One region of the Pseudarthrobacter sp. NPDC080039 genome, then DNA from elsewhere that is predicted to be linked to it. Evidence: predicted binding sites of a transcription regulator. Region 1 holds the regulator's gene; each other region holds the start of a gene.
What was found. The regulator LexA, encoded in region 1, represses DNA repair genes until DNA is damaged. The targets are predictions, from matches to a motif close to TCGAACANNTGTTCGA.
Positions count from the first base shown of each region.

Region 2: AB0313_RS01650 (DUF6504 family protein) is a predicted target of LexA. The motif match lies at 2,415-2,430, and genes of this name have one in related genera.
Region 3: AB0313_RS10430 (shikimate dehydrogenase) is a predicted target of LexA. The motif match lies at 1,506-1,521, and genes of this name have one in related genera.
Region 4: umuD (translesion error-prone DNA polymerase V autoproteolytic subunit) is a predicted target of LexA. The motif match lies at 2,051-2,066, and genes of this name have one in related genera.

Region 1 is NZ_JBFBKY010000008.1:129,923-135,706, forward strand. It holds gene hflX (GTPase HflX) at 1-1,513, shown strand, start outside; gene AB0313_RS11690 (ATP-dependent DNA helicase) at 1,506-3,566, shown strand; gene lexA (transcriptional repressor LexA) at 3,638-4,372, opposite strand; gene AB0313_RS11700 (LysM peptidoglycan-binding domain-containing protein) at 4,724-5,074, shown strand; gene AB0313_RS11705 (histidinol-phosphate transaminase) at 5,182-5,784, shown strand, end outside.
Region 2 is NZ_JBFBKY010000001.1:360,123-365,906, reverse strand. It holds gene AB0313_RS01675 (lipoate--protein ligase family protein) at 1-712, shown strand, start outside; gene AB0313_RS01670 (mycoredoxin) at 751-1,008, opposite strand; gene AB0313_RS01665 (VOC family protein) at 1,163-1,585, opposite strand; gene AB0313_RS01660 (chorismate mutase) at 1,602-1,925, shown strand; gene AB0313_RS01655 (hypothetical protein) at 1,945-2,334, opposite strand; gene AB0313_RS01650 (DUF6504 family protein) at 2,465-2,815, shown strand; gene dnaE (DNA polymerase III subunit alpha) at 2,828-5,784, shown strand, end outside.
Region 3 is NZ_JBFBKY010000007.1:90,995-96,778, forward strand. It holds gene AB0313_RS10425 (TIM barrel protein) at 1-536, opposite strand, end outside; gene AB0313_RS10430 (shikimate dehydrogenase) at 536-1,417, opposite strand; gene AB0313_RS10435 (IclR family transcriptional regulator) at 1,567-2,355, opposite strand; gene AB0313_RS10440 (MFS transporter) at 2,664-3,983, shown strand; gene AB0313_RS10445 (MFS transporter) at 4,088-5,395, opposite strand; gene AB0313_RS10450 (FGGY-family carbohydrate kinase) at 5,407-5,784, opposite strand, start outside.
Region 4 is NZ_JBFBKY010000016.1:13,667-19,450, forward strand. It holds gene AB0313_RS15700 (glycerophosphodiester phosphodiesterase) at 1-721, opposite strand, end outside; gene AB0313_RS15705 (hypothetical protein) at 762-1,025, opposite strand; gene AB0313_RS15710 (HAD family hydrolase) at 1,144-1,962, opposite strand; gene umuD (translesion error-prone DNA polymerase V autoproteolytic subunit) at 2,080-2,511, shown strand; gene AB0313_RS15720 (Y-family DNA polymerase) at 2,556-3,836, shown strand; gene AB0313_RS15725 (lmo0937 family membrane protein) at 3,919-4,065, opposite strand; gene AB0313_RS15730 (ABC transporter substrate-binding protein) at 4,353-5,531, shown strand; gene AB0313_RS15735 (carbohydrate kinase) at 5,664-5,784, opposite strand, start outside.

The sequences.
Region 1 (5,784 bases):
TGTTATCGACCGGATCCTCGCCAAGGACGTACCGGCCAAGAATGTCAGCACGCCCCGGGGTGAGGGCAGCGGTGATGGAAAAGCGGTGCTCGGCAGGGCCCAGGCCATTTCCCGCCTCGACGAAGAACATTCAACGTACGACGGCGACCAGCAGGACCTTGAGGAACGGCGCGCCCTGCGCCGCCGGGCCGGGCTGTCCACAGAACTGGAGGACGTCACCGAGGTCGAATACCGCCAGCTGCGCCTTGAGCGGGTGGTGCTAGCCGGGCTCTGGTCCGAGGGAACCCTTGCCGACGCCGAAAACTCGCTGCGTGAGCTGGCCGCCCTCGCCGAAACCGCGGGCTCGGAAGTCCTCGACGGGCTGGTGCAGCGCCGCGACAAGCCGGACCCCGGAACCTTCCTGGGCTCGGGCAAGGCTCAGGAGCTCAAGGACATTGTCATGTCCACCGGCGCCGATACCGTCATCGTGGATGCCGAACTGGCCCCCTCCCAGCGGCGTGCCCTTGAAGACATCGTCAAGGTCAAGGTCATCGACCGGACGGCCCTGATCCTGGATATCTTCGCGCAGCACGCAAAGAGCCGCGAAGGCAAGGCCCAGGTGGAGCTGGCGCAGCTGGAATACCTGCTTCCCCGACTCCGCGGCTGGGGCGAATCGATGTCCCGCCAGGCTGGTGGCCAGGTGGGCAGCGCAGCTGCCGGCATGGGTTCCCGCGGCCCCGGTGAAACCAAGATCGAACTGGACCGGCGACGAATCCGTACCCGCATGGCCAAACTGCGGCGCGAGATCGCCGCGATGAAGCCGGCACGGGAGACCAAGCGGGCCAACCGCCGTCGTAATGAAGTGCCTTCCGTGGCCATCGCCGGATACACCAACGCCGGCAAGTCTTCCCTGCTCAACCGGCTTACGGACGCCGGCGTCCTTGTGGAGAACGCCCTGTTCGCAACGCTGGATCCCACCGTCCGAAAGGCGGAGACTCCCGACGGCCTGGGCTACACCCTGGCGGACACCGTTGGATTCGTCCGTTCCCTGCCTACCCAGCTGGTGGAGGCCTTCCGCTCCACCCTCGAGGAGGTGGCGGACGCGGACCTGATCCTGCACGTGGTGGACGTTTCGCACCCTGATCCGGAGGGGCAGATCGCAGCGGTCCGTAAGGTCTTCAGCGAAGTTGACGCCCGCAAGGTGCCGGAGATCATCGTCCTGAACAAGGCCGACGCAGCTGATCCCTTTGTCGTTGAGCGGCTGAAGCAGCGCGAACAGCGGCACGTGGTGGTCTCAGCCCGTACGGGTGAGGGGATCCCCGAACTGCTGAAGCTCATCAGCGAATCGATTCCCCGGCCGTCCGTCCAGATGGACCTGCTCATCCCGTACGACCGCGGAGACCTGATCAGCAAGCTCCACCAGTCCGATGCCGAGATTCTGAGCGTGGACCATATCGAGGCAGGTACCAGGACTGCGGTGAAGGTCCGGGAGGGCCTGGCGTCCGAACTGGAACCATTCGCCGTCAATGACTGAGGCCGCGGCGGGCGACGCGGCAGGGACGCCCGGCGAGCAGTTCGTCATCGAACTGCTCGACCGGGCTGTTGCCGGAATGGGCGGACAGAGCCGCGCCGGACAACATGAGATGGCGCGGCAGGTGGCCCGGGCCATCGAAACAGGAGACCATCTGCTGGTCCAGGCCGGCACCGGCACCGGCAAGTCGCTGGCTTACCTGGTGCCGCTCATTGCCCACGCCCTGGAAAGCAACAAACCGGCGCTGGTGTCCACGGCCACGCTGGCACTGCAGACGCAGATTGTCGGCAGGGACCTGCCGCGGCTGTTGAAGAACATCACGCCGGCGCTGGAGCGGCCCGTGAAGGTTGCCTTGGTCAAAGGGCGGTCCAATTACGTTTGCCGCCACAAGCTCGAAGGCGGTTTCCCCTCCGAGGAGCCGTCGGAAGGGCAGCTCTTCTCACTGGGTGAGGACACCAGCGTTCCGCACTTCGCCGCTGCCGTTGGGGGCCCGTCGTCGCAGCTTGGCAGGGAAGTGGTGCGGCTCCGCGAGTGGGCAGAGAAGACAACCACCGGCGACCGGGACGAGCTCCTGCCTGGTGTGACCGACCGGGCCTGGCGCCAGGTCTCCGTGACGTCCATGGAATGCCTGGGCGCCCAGAAATGCCCCTTGGCCGCAGAGTGTTTCAGTGAACTGGCGCGGCAGGACGCGGCCGAGGCGGACGTGGTGGTGACCAACCATGCCATGCTTGCCGTCAGCGCTTTCGAGGGACTCGCAGTACTGCCTGAATACGACGTCGTGGTGGTTGACGAAGCGCACGAACTGCAGGACCGGGTGACCGGCGCAGTCTCGGGGCAACTTTCGGTCGCCATGGTCCACGCTGCCGCTGCCGGCGCCCGGAAGCACACTGCCATCACCGTTGACGCCTTGAACGCGGCCGCCGCCAATCTTGAGCTGGCACTCGCCGGGGCGCCAAGCGGCTTGCTTCCCAATGGCCTGAACGATGAGCAGCTTGACTGCGTGGACCAGTTGCGCGAGGCGTGCCGGGCCGCACTGTCCGATTCCAAGGGGGACAGCAACACTACAGCCGACGGCGGGCGGCAGCTCGCGCGGTCCCGCCTCATGCTTATTTTGGAACTGTGCGAGCGGCTTATCGCCGCCAGGGAAAACCGGGAAGTGGTCTGGTTTTCCCGCGCCAGCACCTTCGATCCCGGACAGGGATACTCGCCGCCGGACGAGAACGCGCCGGTGCTGGTCAACATCGCGCCGTTGTCCGTGGCCGGAAGGTTGCGGGAAGGGCTCTTTGCGGGGCACACCGTGGTGTTGACGTCCGCTACCCTCGCGATCGGCTCGGCCTTCGAACCTGCGGCGGGTGGACTGGGCCTCCTGGGTGAGGGGGCGCCAAGCTGGAAGGGCGTGGACGTCGGGTCGCCCTTCGACTATCCCAAACAGGGCATCCTCTACGTGGCCGGCCACCTGCCCAAACCCGGGCGCGGCGTGTCTCCGGAGGCGCTGGAGGAACTGGAAGCGCTCATCAAGGCATCGGGCGGCGGCGCATTGTGCCTCTTCTCCTCCCGCCGGGCGGCTGAAGAAGCAGCGGACGCCCTGCGGCCGAGGCTGGACGTGACGGTCCTGTGCCAAGGCGAGTCGACCATGACCGCCCTGGTCAAGCAGTTCGCCGATGAGCCCGATACCTGCCTTTTCGGGACCATGTCCCTGTGGCAGGGAGTCGACGTGCCCGGAGGCTCCTGCCGCCTTGTGGTAATCGACCGAATTCCGTTTCCGCGGCCGGATGATCCGCTGATGACGGCACGGTCGCGGGCAGTGGCGCAGGCGGGCGGGAACGGGTTCATGTCTGTTTCGGCCACGCACGCCGCGATCCGGCTGGCGCAGGGGGCCGGCCGGCTGATCCGGTCACCGGGGGACAAAGGTGTGGTGGCCGTGCTGGACTCGCGGCTGGCCACCGAGCGCTATGCCGGTTTTCTCCGGGGCGCCCTGCCGCCGTTCTGGGCAACTACCGACCGCAGCAAGGCGCTGGCGGCGCTCAGCCGGCTGGGCGCCGACGCGTCGAGGTAGCTGCGGGAGCCCGGAGACGGTTCCTGCAGTGCCCGGTGGAGCGTCGCAGGAACAGCCGGCTCCCCGAGGAGTCAGAGGGAGCGCAGGACCGAGACGACCTTGCCCATGATGGTGGCGTGGTCGCCCAGGATGGGTTCGTACTGGGTGTTCTGGGGGAGCAGCCACGTGTGGCCGTCGCGCTGCCGGAACGTCTTGACGGTTGCTTCGTCGTCGAGCAGTGCAGCAACGATGTCGCCGTTGGCAGCGTCAGCCTGCCGCCGGACCACCACCCAGTCGCCGTCGCAAATGGCCGCGTCCACCATGGAGTCACCGGCCACCCTCAGCATGAAGAGTTCACCTTGACCAACCAGTTGGCGGGGAAGGGGCATGACGTCTTCAACGAGTTGTTCAGCCAGGATCGGTCCGCCGGCAGCAATCCGGCCCACCAGCGGGACCATCGCCGTATCGAGTGCGGTGGGTAGTTCAGCCACGGTGGCGCCGCCCGATGCAGCCTGGGGTGCGGGGGACGTGCCGGCCGCTTTGCCGCCGCCGTCCAGGGTGAGGGGCATCAGTACTTCCATGGCACGCGGCCGTTTGGGGTCGCGCCGGAGGTAACCCAGCTTCTCCAATTGCGAGAGCTGGTGGGTGACGCTCGACAGGCTTGCCAATCCCACGGTATCGCCGATTTCCCGCATGGAGGGCGGATACCCATTCTCATTCACTGAGCGCTGGATGGTTTCGAGGATCTTTTTCTGCCGGGGTGTCAGCCCCTTGGCGGTCCTCTTGGATTGCGGGGCGGTCCTGCCCCCGGCGGCTGCTGCTGCCATATTCGCCGATGCCTTTCGCTTGCCGCCGGTTCTTCCGCTTTTGCTGTGCTGCAGCGCCGCCCGGAAGGACTCCCACTGTCATTGTCAGACCCTGCTGTTCAACTTCAGGGGTGGTTGTTCTCTGGTTCAAAGCTAGGCCAGCCACACTGCTTTTTCAAACATTTGTTCTAGCGAGTCTCGACAATGTTCGTTGATAAGTGCTAAAACTGAATCAAGCAAGTTCGAACATGTGTTCTAACCGATGCGCCAGTTATTCGAAGATGTGGCCGGAAAAGTTTCCGCCCGTACCCCGGATCCCCAGGCGCCGGAAGAACACCCGGGCAGCACGGCAGGTCCAGGAGGGCTCAGTTCATGTCAGCTATATCTCTTCACCAGGTTTCACTCCCGTCAGCACCCCTGCGGCTAACGCGACGGGGCAGGATCGTCCTGATTGGGGTCCCGCTTGTTGTCATTGCCGTGCTATTGCTGTCCCTGGCCGGCATCTTCCATTCGCCGGCCAAGGCCTCTGATTCGGCCTCAGACCTGGCGGTCACGCCCACGCTCACCGTGACCGTGCAGCCGGGACAGTCCCTGTGGGCTATTGCCAGTGCGGTGGCACCGGACCGGGACGCCAGGGACGTCGTGGCGGACATCGTCCAGCTCAACAACCTCAGGGCCGGGTCCGTGCTGCCTGGCCAGCAGTTGTTCGTCCCCACCCGTTGAGTATGCGCCTTTTTCGGGCGAGGCCTGCCTGGGCCGCGGTGGGGCGCCGGGGAGGGCGGAGAACCGTCACATTTTCCGGTCGTTGCCGAGGCAACTAAACTGTTCAGGTGAACGACCAGCTAGAACGTCTGAACCGGCTTCCCCTCCGCAGCAACCTTCGCGGCCTCACCCCCTACGGGGCGCCCCAACTGGACGTCCCCATCCTCCTGAACGTCAATGAGAACACCCATGGTGTTCCGGCTGACGTCCGCGCCGCCATCAGCGCCGCCGTTACGGAGGCCGCTGCAGGGCTCAACCGCTACCCGGACCGCGAGTTCACCAAGCTTCGGAAGGCTCTGGCGGAATACCTTGGACACGGCCTGGATGAATCCAACGTGTGGGCAGCCAACGGCTCCAACGAAGTGCTTCAGCAAATTCTCCAGGCTTTTGGCGGTCCCGGCCGGACCGCGCTGGGCTTCCCGCCCACGTACTCCATGTACCCCCTGCTCGCGAGCGGAACCGACACCCAGTACATCACCGGCGAGCGCGGCGAGGGGTACGACCTCAGCGCAGAGTCAGCTGCCCGCCAGGTCAGGGAACTGCAGCCGAACATCGTCTTCCTTTGCTCGCCCAACAACCCCACCGGCACCGGACTGGGGCTGGACGTTGTGGAAGCCGTCTACGAGGCCGGCACGGACAGCCAGGCCATCGTGATCGTGGATGAGGCCTAC
Region 2 (5,784 bases), on a different contig from region 1:
GGTCCGCCAGGACCTGTCGCTCGGCGCCGGCCGGGACCTGGAGTTCGGACTCGAGCTGCTGGCCAGGGCAAGGAGTGGAAGCGTAGGCCCCACCCTGCGGCTGTACCGCCCGGCCCCCACCGTGGCATTCGGACAGCGGGACACCCGGCTGCCCGGCTTTGATGCGGCAGCGCAGGCCTGCCGGGACAATGGCTTTGAACCACTGGTCCGCAGGGCCGGGGGGCGCGCAGCGGCCTACCACCAGGGCACCCTGGTAGTGGACCACGTCGAACCGGATGCGGACGCCGTTGCCGGGTCCAAAGCGCGGTTCGGCTACTTCGGGGAGCTCTTTGCGCGGGCCCTGCAGCGCGTCGGTGTTCAGGCGGCGGTGGGGGAAATTCCGGGGGAGTACTGTCCCGGCGAATTCAGCGTACACGGCACCGACCCGGCGGACAGCTCGCGGCAGGTGAAATTGGTGGGAACTGCCCAACGGGTGGTGTCCGGCGGCTGGCTCTTCAGCTCAGTCATCGTGGTGGAAAATTCCGCCCCCATCCGCAAAGTCCTCACAGACACGTATGCGGCCCTGGGCCTGGACTGGGACCCCGCCACCGCCGGCGCCGCGGATGACCTGGTGCCCGGAGTGGATGTCGCGGCCGTTGAGCAGGCCCTCCTGGAAACGTATGCGGGCCATGCCACCCTGGAAACTGCTTCGTTCAGCAGCCTGGGGGCATGACCCGCATCAGTCCTGCGGCGGCGCCGCCGGTGGAGTGCCTAGGCGGCCAGGCGGCTCTTGACCTCGGCAGCCGACGGGTTCGTGGCCGCGGTGCCGTCCGGGAAGAGAACCGTGGGAACGGTGCGGTTGCCGCCGTTGAGCTGCTCCACGAGTTCGGCGGTGCCGTCAACCTCTTCGATGTTGATTTCGGTGTAGCCGATGCCCTGCGCATCCAGCTGCTTCTTCAGCCGGTTGCAGTAGCCGCACCAGGTGGTGGAAAACATGGTGATGGTGCCGGATTCGGGAGTGAAGTCCACAGGGATCTCCTAAATGTCGCTTGAAAGGTTTCCTTACGGTCAACGGTAGCGCGGCTTTCGGTATTCCCTGGTGTTGTTGCGCCGCGGAGGGGCCTGTATGGCATCCCTGCCCAAGCAGCACCGTTCAAGCAGCCCCGCCCGGCGGGGCCGGTCATCACACGGTGACCGTGCCGGCGTCGTCCACTGCCCACGCGGGGTTGTACGCCACTTCCCAGCGGAAGCCGTCGGGATCTGCGAAGTACCCCGTGTAGCCGCCCCACGGCTGGGTGACCGGCTCCGCAATGATGGCAGCGCCTGCTGCCGCCGCCTCTTCCATGACGGTGTCCACCTCTGCAGGGCTTTGACAGTTATGGCTGAGGGTGATGCAGGGAACGCCGGCGGGTGCGTTGGTGAGGGCCTCCGCCTGCATCTGGCGCGCGTCCCACAGTGAAAGCACCAGACCATGGTTCACCTGGATGAAGAGCACCTCCCCGGTAACTTCGCGGTGGACGGGCCAGCCAAGGCCATCGACATAGAAGGCGCGGGAATCCTGGACGCTGCGGACACCGAGGGAGATAAAGTCGACTCTGGGCTGCATGCTTCGATACTGTCAGATGATGGCGACAATTCAAGGAAACGATAGGGATGCCCGGGCCGACAGGGAACAGCTCGCTGCCGTCCGGGTTGCCGTTGACGAGGTGGACGAGCAGATTGTCACCCTCATCGCGCGCCGCGAACGGCTGATCAGGATTGCCGGGACGCTCAAGGGTGATGACGCTGAAGTACGGGCCCCTGGCCGGGTGGAACGCATCATCGAACATGTGCGCTCCGCGGCCGAAAAAAAGGACATCGACCCGGACATTGTGGAGTCAACCTACCGGGCGATGATCTCAGCGTTCATCGAACTTGAACTGAAGATCCACAAAGAAAACAGCTAGCAGATGGGTGGAGGAGGCCCTAAAGGGCTTCCTCCACCGGCACTCCATGCTGGAACTCCCGTCCGTCCGCCTCGCTGAATGCGGACAGCACATGGCTCTGTCCGAGCCCGTTCAAGGCTGTCAGGGGAAAGCTTCCAGTGATGCTGTTTTCCGAATGGGAAACTCCTGCCAGGTCGTAGTCTTCCTCGATTCCCTGGTCACGGTTGAACGAGTAGCAGGCGATGGCCTCCCCGTTCATGAACTCGATGCACAGCCGGCGCTGTAAGGAATAGTCCGGTGAGGCTCCCATCAGGCCCACCACGTAGGCGCCGGATCCCGGAATGGCGCCATCGATATCGAATGTGGCTACCAGCGTGGAGTCCTGGGTCTTGATGCTTGCCTGCTTCAGGAGTGCGTCATCGGTACTCATGCCATCATCCTGCTCCCTGCCGCACGCCCCGTCCACCCCCGGCTATTTTTTACTTCCCACCCGGCGTAGACTGGCTTTATTCGAATACATATTCGAATACCAGTACAGGAAGCTCGTCCGGGAGGTGTGCATGGGCATGTTCAGCGAATCCGTTGACGTGGTGTGTTCCGCTTCCGGTCAGCCTGAATCTTTGACATGGGCTGGCAGGCCCTACGCTCTCTGCGCAGAACCCGTGCGCTGGTACGAACGCCGGCAGTGGTGGGCTGAGGACAGCAGGGCACCACTGGGAAGCGGGGCAGGTGTGGTGGACCACGAAATCTGGCGGGTCCAGGTCCTGCCTGTCGGCTGGACATCCCGCCCCGGAGCTCCGGAAGACGCCGCCGGAGTGGAACCCCTCACCCTTGACCTGACCCGCCATATCCGAAGCGGCCGCTGGCGCCTGCTGCGGATCCATGACGGTTTACGCCACAGAACTGCTTGAACGCGGAACAGCATGAGTTTCACCCACCTTCACGTCTCCACTGCGTTCAGTGCCCACTACGGCGTCTCCTGGCCAGAGGAACTTGCCATGGCAGCCGCCGCGGACGGCGCTACCGCCCTTGCCTGCACAGACAGGGACGGCCTCTACGGAACCATTAAGCACCTCAAAGCCTGTATGGCTGCGGGCATCGACCCCATCGTTGGGGTGGACCTTGCAGTATTTGACGACGACGGCGATCACCGTACGCAGGTCTCCGGCAGGGTAGTGGTCCTCGCCCGGGGCCACAACAACGGCGCAGGGTACCGGGCGCTCTGCCGGCTGGTGTCCGATGCCCATGCCAGGACCTCAGGGAAAGCAGGGGGAGCGGTACCTGCCGCGGTCACCCGCGCCGAACTCGCTTCCCGTACCCTTGACCCCCAAACCCTTAAACCGGTGCTGACCGTCCTGCTGGGCCCTGACTCAGATGTGGGACGGGCCATGGGTGGACGGCGCTACCTGCGTCCCCGCACCCTGTTCAAAAAATGGGTGGACGCAATGCCGGCAGGAACGGTGGTGGCGGAAATCGTCTCCCAGCTCAGTGCACCGGGGACGCCATTCAGCACTGCGCATGCTGTCCGCATGCTCAGGCTGGCCGAGGAACACCACATACCTGCCATCATCACCAACGCTGTGCGGTACTGCGCGGCGGATGGAGCACCCACAGCCGACGTCCTTGACTCTGCACGGACCCTGAAGTCACTGCCGGAACTGGCGGGCGAGCCGCTCCTTCAGCCCACCGGACAGGGATGGCTGAAAACCCGGGAACAGATGCTGGGGCTGGGCAGGGAAATCATTTCCGCTGCAGGGTATGGGGCCGCGGACCTTAGGCAGCTGATGGCACAGACAGAGGCGCTCGCCGACCTCTGCCGCATCGATCCCGTCAACGACATGGGCTGGAAGCAGCCCGTGGTGCCGGAGGCATCCGTCATCGGCATCAACCAGGATCCCCACGCCGAACTTATCCAGCGCTGCCAGGCAGGAATCGGCAGGCGTTTCCCTGGCGTCAACGGTATGGCGGAACAGGCAGTACTTGCCCGGCTGGACCATGAGCTGGGGATCATCCACAACCTTGGCTTCTCTTCCTACTTCCTGACGGTGGCTGAGGTTTCCCGGATGATCCAGGATATGGGGGTCAGGGCTGCTGCCAGGGGGTCGGGGGCCTCCAGCCTGGTCAACTACCTGATCGAGGTCAGCCATGTGAACCCGCTCCAGCATGACCTGATTTTTGAACGCTTCCTCTCCAATGACCGCGCCACCCTTCCCGATATTGACATCGACGTCGAAAGCGCTGAGCGCCACAACGTCTACCGCCGGATTTTTGAACGCTTTGGATCCGAGCGGGTCACCCTGATGAGCATGCAGAACGGATACCGGGCACGGGGAGCAGTGCGCGACGCCGGCCTGGCGCTGGGCATGGACGACGACGAAGTGGGGGAGATTGCCAAGCAGTTGTGGCGGTTTTCCGCGCGGAAGTTCCGTGAGGCGCTGCAGGAAAAACCCGAGCTGCGGGAATTTGCGGGCCGGGTTGAGCGGCGCGACACCGATGGGAACCAGCAGTTGGATCTCCTGGTGGACCTGACCGAACGGCTCGACCGGCTCCCAAGGCATATTTCCATGCACCCCTGCGGAGTGATCCTGGGAGATGCCACGCTCCTGGACCGTACCCCGGTCCAGCCAAGCGGCCTGGGACTGCCCATGAGCCAGTTCGATAAACATGACATGGACCCCATGGGAATGCTCAAGCTCGATGTGCTGGGCGTCCGGATGCAAAGTGCCATGGCGTTCGCCGTCCGGGAGATTATCCGGATACACCCCGGCAAAGAGGAAGTGGTGGCGGCAGGCGGCCACCCGCAAGGCCCTGACGGCTCCGGGCCCGACTACATAGCGGCCGATGGCAGGATCGACCTCAATGCTGTTCCCCTCGACGACGAAGCTACCTATGAGCTGATCCGGAGCACCCACACCCTTGGCTGCTTCCAGATTGAATCCCCCGGGCAGCGGGAACTGATTGGCAAGATGGCGCCAAGGGAGTTCAACGACCTCATCATCGACATCTCGCTGTTCCGCCCGGGCCCCATGAAATCGGACATGGTGCGGCCCTTCCTGGAACACCGGCACGGGTTCGCTCCTGAGGTCTATCCCCACCCGGACCTCAAACCGGTGCTTCAGGAAACCCATGGCGTCACGGTCTTCCACGAGCAGATCCTCAAAACCCTGGACACCATGACCGGCTGCGGGCTGGCCAAGGCAGACGAATTCCGCCGGTCGTTGGGAAGCGAGAGCGGTGAAGCGCAGGTAGAGGAATACTTCCGCAGGAACGCCAAAGGGAGGGGATATTCCCCTGACGTGGTGGACAAGGTGTGGGGGACACTGAAGTCCTTCGCCAGTTTCGGCTTCTGCAAGGCCCACGGAGCCGCTTTCGCCGTCCCCACCTACCAGTCGGCCTGGCTGAAGGCACATCACCCCGAAGCCTTCCTTGCCGGCTTGTGGGAACACGACCCCGGCATGTACCCAAAACGGCTGTTGGTGGCTGAGGCCCGCCGGCTGGGCATCCCCATCCTTCCCCTGGACATCAACCGGAGCAAAGCCGAATACCGGGTGGAGCGGATAGCGTCCGGACAGGACGCGGGAAAGCTGGGGATCCGGCTCAGCCTCAACGGGATCTACGGGTTGTCTGCTGCCGAATTGAAGCGGATCGTGGCCGGACAGCCTTATGACTCTTTGGCAGACCTCAGGGCGCGCTCGCGGCTCAGCAAGCCAAGCATCAGGCGCCTTGCCCAACTGGGTGCCTTCGACTCCCTGCACCGCGAAGCAGGTGGCCCTGCCAACCGGGCGGACCTGGTGCACCACCTGCAGCAGCTGCAGTCTTCCACCGGGTCCCGCAAAGGTACTGATGTGGTTGACGGACAACTCTCCCTGCCCCTGGGGGA
Region 3 (5,784 bases), on a different contig from region 1:
ATGTGGGAGGTCTCCCAGTCGCGGGACAGGATGTGGAAGGAGTCCAGGCAGGTGCCGAGGTTGGGGTGGTCCACCATCTCCACGAGGCGGTGGGCGTGCTCGTAGTCGTTGACGTACTTGCCCCAGGCCAGTGCCTCGTAGGCGACTTTGATGCCGTGGTCGCCGGCGAGGTTGGCGAGCTGCGCCAGCTGTTCGGCGCGGACGGTGTCGTCGTCAATCGTGGCGGTGGCAACGTTGGAGCAGACCAGGACAGTGTCCATGCCCAGGCGGGACATGAGCTTGAATTTCGCTTCCGCGCGGCGGAGGTTGGCTTTCAGCAGGTCAGGGGTGACGCCGTCGAAATCCCGGAACGGCTGGTACAGGTCCAGGCCCAGGCCCAGGTCCGCGGCCATCATGCGTACCTCTTCGGGGCTGAGGGGCGAGGTAACCAAGTCCTGCTCGAAGATCTCGATGCCGTCGAAGCCCGCGATGGCGCAGGCGTGCATCTTTTCCTTCAGCGTGCCGGAGAGGCAGACGGTGGCGATTCCAGTGCGCATCAGGCGGCCACCTCCTCGGCGGCCACGAGTTCGAGGAAGTGCGAGCGCATGCGGTCAGGATCCGCGACCAGGCCGGTGAAGATGCGGAACGCGTCGGCGGCCTGGCCCACGGCCATGCGACCGCCGTCCAGGACGTCGCAGCCTTTGGCGCGGGCGCCGCGCACCAGTTCGGTCTCGATGGGCCGGTAGACAATATCCGCCACCCAGTGCCGGGATTCGACCAGGTCGAGGTCCAGGGGGACCCCGGGGTGGGCTGCCATCCCCACCGGGGTGCAGTGCACCAGGCCGTCGGCCAGGGGCATCAGCTGCGGCAGCTCCGCCGTCGCGCCTGCCTTGATGGTGCGGCCGGGGAAGAAGCCGGACAGCTCGGCTGCCCGGGCTGCGGCCCGCGCGGGGTCAACATCCACCAGGTGCAGCGTGCGGACTCCGGCGGTCAGCAGGGCATAGGCGACGGCGGAGCCGGCGCCACCGGCGCCAAGCTGCACCACGCGGTCCAGCCTGGCTCCGGGCAGGCCGGTAGCCAGCGCTGCAGCGAAGCCCGAGAAGTCGGTGTTGTGGCCGATGAAGCGGCCGTCGCGGATGACCACGGTGTTGACGGCGCCCAGCCGGCGGGCGTCCGGGCTCACCTCATCGAGGTGTTGAAGGACCAGCTGCTTGCAGGGGTGCGTGATGTTCAGGCCATTGAAGCCCAGGGTGCGGGCGCTCTGCAGGATGGCGCCCACAGACTCACCGGGCAGTCCCAGCTCCAGAAGGTCGATAGGCCGGTACAGGTAGCGCAGGCCCTGCACGTCGCCTTCCCGTTCGTGCATGGGCGGCGTGAGCGAGGGCATCACGCCATCACCAACCAGTCCCACGAGGTAGGACTCAGTTCGATTGCTCATGCGGGCAGCTCCTTTGGTACGGCACCGGATACGCATAACTGGCTGCGTAGCGGGTGATAGGGATTACAGTACAGCAAATGTTCACTTATCGCACTAGTGTTCTAGATACGAACAAATTGGGCAGGAAGAGCCCGCGACCCGGATGACTCCTACCGTTGCGGCAGCCGGGCGGCCAGTTCTGCGGCAGCTTCCTGCAGCAGGGGCACGTGGGCGGTCAGCCCCTCGAGGTCCAGCCGGAACACCGGCACGGCAGTTGCCAGCGAAGCGAAGGCATGCCCCTGGTCATTGAGCAGCGGTACGGCCACCGCGCGCATGCCGGCCTCGTTTTCCTCGTCCATGACGGCGTAGCCCTGTCGGCGCACCTTCTCGATTTCAGCCCTGAAGGCATCGCGGTCCGTGATGGATTTCCCGGTGAGCGCCTCCAGCGGAAGCTCGGCCAGCAGCTTTTCACGCTCCGCATCCTCCGCGAACGCCACCAGGGCCTTGCCCACCGCCGTAGTGGAGAGCGACCCGAGGTGGCCGGGGTCGCTGGTCACGCGGAAAGTCTGCGGCCCATCCACCTTGCTGACGGTCAGGTGGTGCAGGCCGTCGCGGACACTGAGGATGGTTGCTTCGCCGGTTTGCTCAGTGACGCGGCGGAGGATGGGCATGGCCGTCCCGGCAAAGCCATGGTGGTTGGAGACACGCTGTCCCAACTGGAAGATTCTCAGGCCCAGGTGGTAGCGGCGCCCGTCCGGCTCATAGTCGACAAAGCCATCGCGGGTCAGGGAGCCAAGCAGCCGGTAGGTGGTGCTGAACGGAAGCTCCGCCCGGCGCGATATGTCCGCGGCGGTAGCGCCACGCGGTTCGTCACCCAGCAGGACGAGCAGGCCAAGGGCCTTGCCCACCATGTCCGTGCGGTCCGCAGGACGCGCGCCGACCTTCCCCGCCGGAGGCATGGCATTTACGGGTTCTGCGGCCGTTGCGGCGACAGCGGATTCTTCATTGGCCGCTGTGGTTTGGTTCACACTCATAACTCCATATTGCCACAATGTGAGAGCTGCTTCTAGATGATGATTATTTTTCTTGACAGGTGACAGCCCTCACAGTCATAGTTTCTATATCGCACAAGTAGCTCCCACAATGTGGCTACTTATGCCGGGTCTTTTCCGGACTCCAGCCGCATCGCACCCCGCCCGCACCAAGGCAGCGGCGGCTGCGACCCCCAGATCCATCCGCGACAATGTCGTCACACCAAAGGAACACCATGAGCAAGACACTTCCGTCCGCAGGGGCGGGTGCCCTCACCTCCGCCGGGACGCCCAGGAAGGCTGCCCTCGCCAGCTTCCTCGGCAGCGCCGTCGAGTACTACGACTTCTTTATCTTTGGCTCCGCAGCGGCGCTGATCTTTCCCACCGTCTTCTTCCCCAGTGCGGATGCCAACGCTGCCATCATGTCCTTCGCCACCTTCGGGTTCGCCTACGTGGCCCGGCCCATCGGCGCCATCATCCTGGGCCACTTCGGCGACCGGGTGGGCCGCCAGAAGGTCCTGATGTTCACTTTGGTGCTCATGGGTGCATCCACCTTCGTCATCGGCTGCCTGCCGGACTTCCGCACGGTTGGCTGGTGGGCTCCGGCCCTGCTGGTACTGGCCCGCCTCTGCCAGGGCCTCTCCGCCGCGGGAGAGCAGGCCGGCGCTTCTTCCATGACCCTGGAGCACGCCCCGGACAACCGCCGTTCATTCTTCACCTCGTGGACCCTCACCGGCACCCAGGGCGGCCAGATCCTCGCAGCCCTGGTATTCATCCCCGTCCTGACCCTGCCGGATGAGATCAAGTTCGGCATCGGCTGGCGCATCCCGTTCTGGCTCAGCGCCGCCGTGGTTGTTGTAGCGTTCCTGATCCGCCGCACCCTGCACGAACCGCCCGCCTTCGAAGAGGCCCGGAAGACAGCCCAGATCGCCAAGCTGCCCGTAGCGGACCTGCTCAAGGGCCACTGGCGCGACGTGCTCCGCGTGATCTGCTGCGCATTCATCGCCGCGGTCTCCACCGTTTTCGGCACCCTGGCCATCAGCTACGCCAAGACCGTGGCCGGCGTGGACGGCACCACTACCCTGTGGCTGGTGGTTGCTGCCAACATCGTGGCCCTGGGCACCCAGCCGTTCTTTGGGATGCTGGCGGACAGGATCGGCCGCAAGCCCGTCTTCATCTACGGCGCCCTGGCCAGCGCCGTCCTCACGCCCGTGTTCCTGCTGAGCCTGGAGTCCCACAGCGTCCCCCTGATGTTCCTGGCCGCGATCGGTTACTTCTCCGGCGGCTACGCAGCCGCCAACGCGGTCTGGCCATCTTTCTACGCGGAAATGTTCAGCACGAAGGTCCGCTTCTCCGGCCTGGCCATCGGAACCCAGCTGGGCTTCCTGATGGCAGGCTTCGCACCGGCCATCGTGGCTGCGATGGGCGGCATCAAGCCCGGCGGCTGGGTGCAGATCACCATCTTCACCGGCATCATCTGCGCCGTTGCGGCTGTGTCCGCCCTGACCGCCAAGGAATCCTTCCGGACCCCCACCAAGGAACTGGGCCTGAAGTAGGGGCGCCCCCACCCTAGTCACGAAACCGGCGAAGCCCGCCACCCCCAGGAATGGCCAGGGGGTGGCGGGCTTGGTCGTGGGCTGGAGGGCCAGCGAAAAGCAGGCTAGATCGTGCTCGGCGATGGCTCCATGGCGCTGGCAGTCTCGACGTTCCGGCGTTTCCTCATCAGGACTGCGAAGTAAACCGCGGCCGCAGCCCCCACCAGCCCAATGCCGGCCGTGACAAGGAAGAACAAACTATTTGCCCCTGCCACATCGTCACCGAAGGCGGTGTAGATAGCGCCACTGATCTGCGGAATAACGATGTCGGGGAGGTAACCCACGAAGGAAATGATTCCGATGGCCACACCGGTCGCCGCGGCAGGGACACGGCAATCATCAAGCAGTGACCAGTAGATCCCACGGATTGCGTACAGGAAGAGGCCAACAACCACCACCAACACGTAGGCCAGGCCATTCGAACCGCTTGGCAGGAGGCTCAGGCTGATGAACCCGAGGGCTGCGACAACCATTGAAACCGCCAGGACCCGGCTCTTGCCGAGCCTGTCTGCGAGGAAGCCTCCTCCGAACCCGCCGATCGGGCGCATCCACAGGACGATCACCGTCACTACGCCCGCATTGACCGGGCTCACGGCGTGATTCACGTTGAGGTACCCGGAGAAGTAGTAGTGTCCCCAGAACAGCGTGTAACCACAGAAGAGGACCAGGCTCATCACCCATACCTCGCGGATTTTCAGGATTCGACGTACCGCGGCGAAAGTCGACTCAACCGGTTCTCCGTGGGACCCTGCGCTCTTTTGCTGAGCATCGGAAAGTACGAAGAAGACAAGGACGGCGATAACGATGAGCACTGCACAGTACATGTAGACCACGGCCTGGAAGCCTGCCCGCGTCTGGGTGATGTCGGAGGTTCCGTCCCCGGCAAACAGCGCGAAGAGACCGACTGCGCAACTGGCCAGAATTGCTTCCACCAGTCCCCGGCCGCCGTCGAGCGCACCAAAATAAGTACCTTCCTCATTCTTATCCGCCAGCAGGCTGACAGTTTTGAGAATTGCGCTCCAAAATGTAAAGACTGTGGCAAATCCCCAGACAAGGTATACGTAGACCAGGGTGGACTTGTCCGGTACCTGCGCGTAGAAGAGGCCCGTCACCGCCGTGAGCACCAGCGAAAATGTAATGAGGTAGCGCACGGAGATCTTGTCGGCCAACCATCCGCTGGGTATGTAGCCGATTACGAAGATGATCCCGAGCATGGAGTACAGGCCTGCCAACTCTGAGTTGCTGAGGTGAAAGACGGCTAAGATTGTGGATTCAAAGTTCTGTCGAAGGTACACCAGCGGGTAGATTGAGCCCGCCGCGAGAATGAGCAAAACAAGCTGAAAAATCTTCTTTGATTTGCCGAGCTTGAGCATGGAATAGCTCCTTATTTATCAGATAGTATTTTGTGGATTTTTTCCAGGATGGGGTCCGTGTGCATCGGTATTTCAGCCGCCACGGTGCACAACTGCCCGTACAGTGCGGCGTCCTGCGGGTTGGGCTCGAAGCGGTCCTCGCGCCGAACCATGTGGGCACATGCTTCGTCGAAGTCAGGGTAGATTCCGCACGCGACGGCAACGCAGATGGCGGCACCGAGACCGGCGGCGTTCCGGACAACATTCCGGACCACTGGAATATTGAAGACGTCGGCGAAGATCTGCATCATGAGATCGCTGTTTGAGCCGCCACCCGAGACAACAAGGGTCCTGAGGTTCATGTCTCTTTCGGCGGTCATGGCAGCCATGTTTTGCTTCATTGTGAAGGC
Region 4 (5,784 bases), on a different contig from region 1:
GCTCCAGGAGCCGGTGCATCTCGTCCTCCTCGTTGATGGTCCACACGTGCACCACCAGGCCCAGGTCGTGGGCCCGGCGGAGGAAGCCCCGGGTAACAACGGGGAGCCGCCCATAGCGGACGGGAACCTGCAGCGCATGAACATCCCGCAGCACCCGCCGCATCAGGCGGCGGAACACCGGGCGGGGAAGCGCCGGGCCCAGCAGGGTGAAGAGCGCGTTTGAACCCACTCCCGCAGAGGAGGCAACAGGGCGGCTGAGCAGCTTCAGCACCGCCCGTCGCCGCCGGTCCGAGAAACTGGTCACCAGAACACGGTGGTGCACCTGGTGCCGCTCAATGGCGGCCGCCGTGCTGCGCACCGACCCCCAGTCCTTGACGTCAAGGTTCAGCCGGGCCTCTGGCAGCCCCGTGACCAGTTCGTCAAACGTGGGAATGGGCTCCTGGCCGCCGATCCGGGCCTTGGCCACCTCCGTGTGCGGCAGCTCCGCCACCCGGCCGCTGCCGTCCGTCACCCGGTCCAGGCTCTCGTCGTGGAAAAGCAGCAGCACGCCGTCGGCCGTGGTGTGCACGTCCGTTTCGAGGTAACGGAATCCCAGGTCCACGCCGGCCCGGAACGCGGCCATCGAGTTTTCGAGCCCCTCGGCAGAGAACCCGCGGTGGGCCATGGCGATGGGAAGCTGCCGCCCGGCGTCGTCGGGGTGCTGGAAGAAGGGCAGGGTCACACTGCGAGCGTACTCCGCCGCGCGGGCCCGGACCCCGCCGTCAGTCCCGGCATGCGGTCTCGCGGCAGGCCACGATGTCGACGCCGTCGCTGCAGTGCAGCATGGTCCGGCCGCGGCCGCCGTCGAGGTGGACCCACACAGCGGTGTGGTCCGGCGTAACGGTGTCCACCACGCCACCTGCTTCAAACCCGGGCGAAAACAGGACCCGGACGCGGTCACCCTGCCGCAGCTGCTTCCAGTGCGGGGCGGGCGTTGCCGTGCCCAGCGGCGCATTGGCCGCGTGTTGCCATGCATTCCTTGCCATTATTACCCCCTTCGAGCCGGCGGGAGGCTGCCGGCCCTGCACGCTTCACGCTACGGCGGGAAGGTAAACGCCAGGTGAGCGCAGGCTGTGAAGTTGGCAACGGGCACCAGGCGCGGGGTCAGGAGAACTGGACGCCCAGGGAAGCGAGCCTGGCCTCCAGAACCTGGGCCACGCCGTCGTCGTCAAAATGCGGCGCCCGCTGACCCGCCGCCCTGATGGCCTCCGGGTGTCCGCTGGCCATCGCGTAGCCGTGGCCCGCCCAGCGGAGCATTTCGATGTCGTTGGGCATGTCCCCGAAGGCCACCACGTCGGCGGCATCGATGCCCAGCCCGGACGCATATTCGGCGAGCGTGACTGCCTTGTTCACCCCGGGCAGCGACAGTTCCAGCATGGCGACGCCGGGCGAGGAGTGGGTGGCAGCGGCCAGGTGCCCGACGGCGGGAGCCACCTCGGCGAGGAAGTCGTCCGGCGTTCCCTCCCGGACGATGGCGAGGAACTTCACCACGGAGTCGTTGTCCGTGAGCGTGTCCGCCAGCGGCGCCGGGGTGAATTCGGCAAGAAGCTCGCTGGACTCGTTTTCGATGAAGCCCGGTTCCAGGTGGAAGCCGGTCAGCGTTTCGGCGGCGAACAGCGCGGCCGGCCGGAGCGCCTTGATGATGCGGCGGGCTTCCATGACGGTATCGGTGGGCAGGGTGCGGGCAGAGACCAGGCGGTTGGCCTCGAGGTCCCAGACCACAGCTCCGTTGGAGCAAATCACCCGCCCCGTGTGGCCCAGCTGCTCTTCCAGCGGGTGCAGCCATCGCGGCGGCCGTCCCGTGACGAAGACAAGTTCGACGCCGGCATCCCGGCAGGCGTGGAAGGCGCGGATGGTGCGGGGGCTGATCTTTCCGTCATGCCCAAGGATTGTTCCGTCGATATCGCTTGCAACCAGCCGCATCCTGCAAGTCTACGGGGGCGTGGGCGCCCCCATGGTGGCAGTTCGCGGAAGACTGCCCGTTGTCAGCCTCCGGGGCTACACTGAACTATCGAACATATTTTCGAATAAGGGTGTGTTGTGGGCGTTATTATCGGTCCCCGCGTGATAGAGGCGGGCGCCTCCTTGTTTTCGGTGCTCATCTCGCCCGTGCCGGTGGCGGCAGGCTTTCCGTCCCCGGCCCAGGACTACTTCGACGGCCGGATCGACCTGAACGCACACTTGATCAAGGACATCACCAGCACCTTCGTGGTGCGGGTGACTGGCGACTCCATGGAGGGCGCCGGCATCAGCGACGGCGACGAACTGATCGTGAACCGGGCGCTCGAACCCAGGGACGGATCTGTGGTGATCGCGGTACTGGACGGTGAACTAACCGTCAAACGCCTCCGCATCACCGGCAGCGGTGTGGTGCTGCAGGCAGAGAATCCCAAGTATCCGGACATCCACGTGCCCGCGCTGTCCGAGCTGACCGTCTGGGGCGTGGCCACCAGGTGCCTGCACCATGTCTGAGGTACGGGGTCCTCGGGAGCAGCGGCATGGCTAGGCCGGCCCCCATGCGGCAGATGCCGCAGATTGCGCACGTGGACGTCAACTGTTTCTACGCCTCCGCGGAGCGGGCGTTCGACCCCTCACTGGAGGGGCGTCCGCTGGTGGTGCTGTCCAACAATGACGGCTGCGCCGTGACGCGCTCCCCGGAGGCGAAGGCACTGGGCATTGCCACCGGCGAGCCCTGGTTCAAGCTTGCGCCGCGCGCCGAAGAATGGGGGCTGGTGGCAAAATCCAGCAACTACGAGCTTTACGGGGACATCAGCGCCCGTGTCATGGAACTGCTGGGCAGGTATTCGGCCTGGCTGGAGGTGTACAGCATTGATGAGGCGTTCCTGGGCGTCAAAGGAGACACCGGGCAGTTGCTGGCCCTGGGCGCCAGGATCAAAGAATCCGTGCGCCGGCATGTGGGGGTGCCTGTTTGCGTGGGCATCGCCCCCACCAAGACCCTTGCCAAACTCTGCAACCAGTGGGCCAAGAACAATCCCGCTTTTGGCGGCGTCTGCGTGTGGGAATCGGTCCCGGCCGAGGTGCGGGAGGGGTTGATGGGCCGGCTGCCCGTCGATGAGGTCTGGGGCATCGCCGGCCGGCTCAGCAAGCGCCTGAACGTATTGGGGATCTTCACCGTCCTGGACCTGGTCCGCGCGGATCCTGTCATGATCAGGGACAGGTTCTCCGTGGTGCTGATGCGAACCGTCCTGGAACTGCGCGGCACACCCTGCATCCCTATGGAGGAGGAGCGGATCGGGCGCGACCAACTGATCTTTTCCCGCTCCTTCGCCACTCCCGTGACCACCTCTGCCGGCCTGCGCGAGGTGTTAAGCATCTACGCACAGCAGGCGAGCGCCCGGCTGGCCAAACACGGGCTGCAGGCGAAAGTGCTGACGGCCTTCGCGGCCACGTCGCCCTTCCGGAATCATGAACAGGCCTACCCGTCGGTGTGTGTTCCGCTGCCCATGCCCACGGCGGATCCACTGCTGCTCACCAAGGCGGCGCACGCGCTGCTGCCCAAAATCCGGGAAGGACTCAAGTACGCCAAGGCGGGCCTCATGCTCACCGACCTGCGGCCTTCAGGAAACCAGCCGCCCCTGGCGCCGTTCGAAAACCGGCACGAGGCACGCGGCATCGGCCCCCTGCTCGACGACGTGAGCAGGCGGTTTGGCCGCGGCTCCATCGGCCTGGGGCACGCCGGTATCAGGTCCGGCCTGGACTGGACCATGAAACGTGGGATGCGCTCGCCCCGCTACACCACGCACTGGGACGAACTCCCCCTGGTCAAGGCGGCCTGAAAACAGCAGGTCCCGCCGCCGGCGCACTGCCAGCGGCGGGACCTCGTTACTGCCGGAACCGTCGCGTCTTGACGCTTCCTGCCTAAACGCGTCGCCGGGCTGTGACGAAGTGGAAGATCAGGACGATTACTGCGATGACCAAAAGAATGTGAATGAGGCCGCCGCCGATGTTTGCCAGCAGTCCGAGAAGCCAGAGAACAGCGATGATAATGGCGATCCAAAGCAACATGAGAGTCTCCTTGACTAGTTTTTCAAAATCCCCATGTCGGGCACGTACCCACCAAAGCGGCAGATAAATCACCCCCAGCGAATCAGGAAGAGTACCTGACCACGTGCGCCACTGATTCCGGCGCCGTAGCAGCCCCGATTCAAGACGTCCCGCGACGAATTTTGACGCCCCGCAACGCCACGTTGAGCCTTCGCGTCCCCGCGTGAACCCCTGCGACACCGGCGATTGTGGGGCCGCTCGACGCTCCGTAACCTCAACTCAGCATCCGCCCCAGCAAAGGATTCCCCATGGCAAACCCGCAGGACAAGACTTCCCAGAACCAGCAAAGCTCCACCCGCATCGTCGCCGGCGGGTCCGGCAAGCCCAAGCGCTCGGCCGGCCTGAAAATTGGCATTGCGGCAGCCGTCCTCGCCCTCATTGGCGGGGGCGCCGCCGTCGCCTCCGCCGTGAACAGCGGGACACCTGCAGCAGGCCAGGACGCCGCCCAGCCCGGTACTCCTGCCGCCGAGCTGAAGCTCGGCTACTTCGGCAACGTCACGCATGCTCCGGCCCTGGTGGGCGTCAGCAAGGGCTTCATCGCCGGCGAGCTCGGCAGCACCAAGCTCAGCACCCAGGTCTTCAATGCCGGTCCGGCCGCCATCGAAGCGCTGAATGCCGGGGCCATCGATGCCACCTACATCGGCCCCAACCCGGCCATCAACTCGTTCGTGAAGAGCCAGGGCCAATCCATCAACATCATCGCCGGCGCTGCGGCGGGCGGCGCGCAGTTGGTGGTCAAACCGGAGATCACCTCGGCCGCGGACTTAAAGGGCAAGACCCTTGCCTCGCCGCAGCTGGGGGGCACCCAGGACGTTGCCCTCCGCGCGTGGCTGTCCTCGCAGGGGTACAAGACGAACGTGGACGGCAGCGGCGACGTTGCCATCAACCCCACCGAGAACGCGCAGACCCTGAAGCTGTTTCAGGATGGAAAGCTCGACGGCGCGTGGCTGCCCGAGCCTTGGGCGTCCCGCCTGGTGTTGAACGCCGGCGCGAAGGTGCTGGTGGATGAGAAGGACCTGTGGGACGGCTCGCTGTCCGGCAAACCGGGCGAGTTCCCCACCACCGTCCTGATCGTGAACCAGAAGTTCGCCGCCGACCACCCGGACACCGTCAAGGCATTGCTGAAGGGGCACGTGAAGGCGGTCGAGTGGCTGGACAAGGCATCAGGCTCCGAGAAGGCCACCGTGATCAACACAGCCCTCAAGGAGGCCGCCGGCGCGGAGCTGAAACCGGACGTCATTGACCGCTCCCTGAAGAACATCGTGTTCACCGTGGACCCGCTCGCCGGAACCTACCAAAAGCTCCTCACGGACGGAGTCACGGCAGGGACCACCAAGCAGGCCGATATCAAGGGCATTTTCGACCTGCGGGCCCTCAACAGCGTCTCGAACGGGAAGACATCCGCCGCCGGGCTCGGCAAGGAATAGCCCCTACACCCGTCGATTGCTCCCGACAGGCTCCCAACCTTCGCAAGCTCAGGCCGGGGCCCTCGCCGGCGGGGCCCCGTAGTTGTCCTTTTGGGTCCGCAAAACGGCAGGTACGGAGCAATCGATGAAGGCTTAGGCCTCCTTCGCAGCCTCATGCAGCTCGGTCCGGGTTGGGGGGTTGGCGCCGGGCCGGGACACGGTCACGGCGGCAGCCCGGGCGGCGTGCTCCAGCAGTTCGGCCAGCCCTTCAACC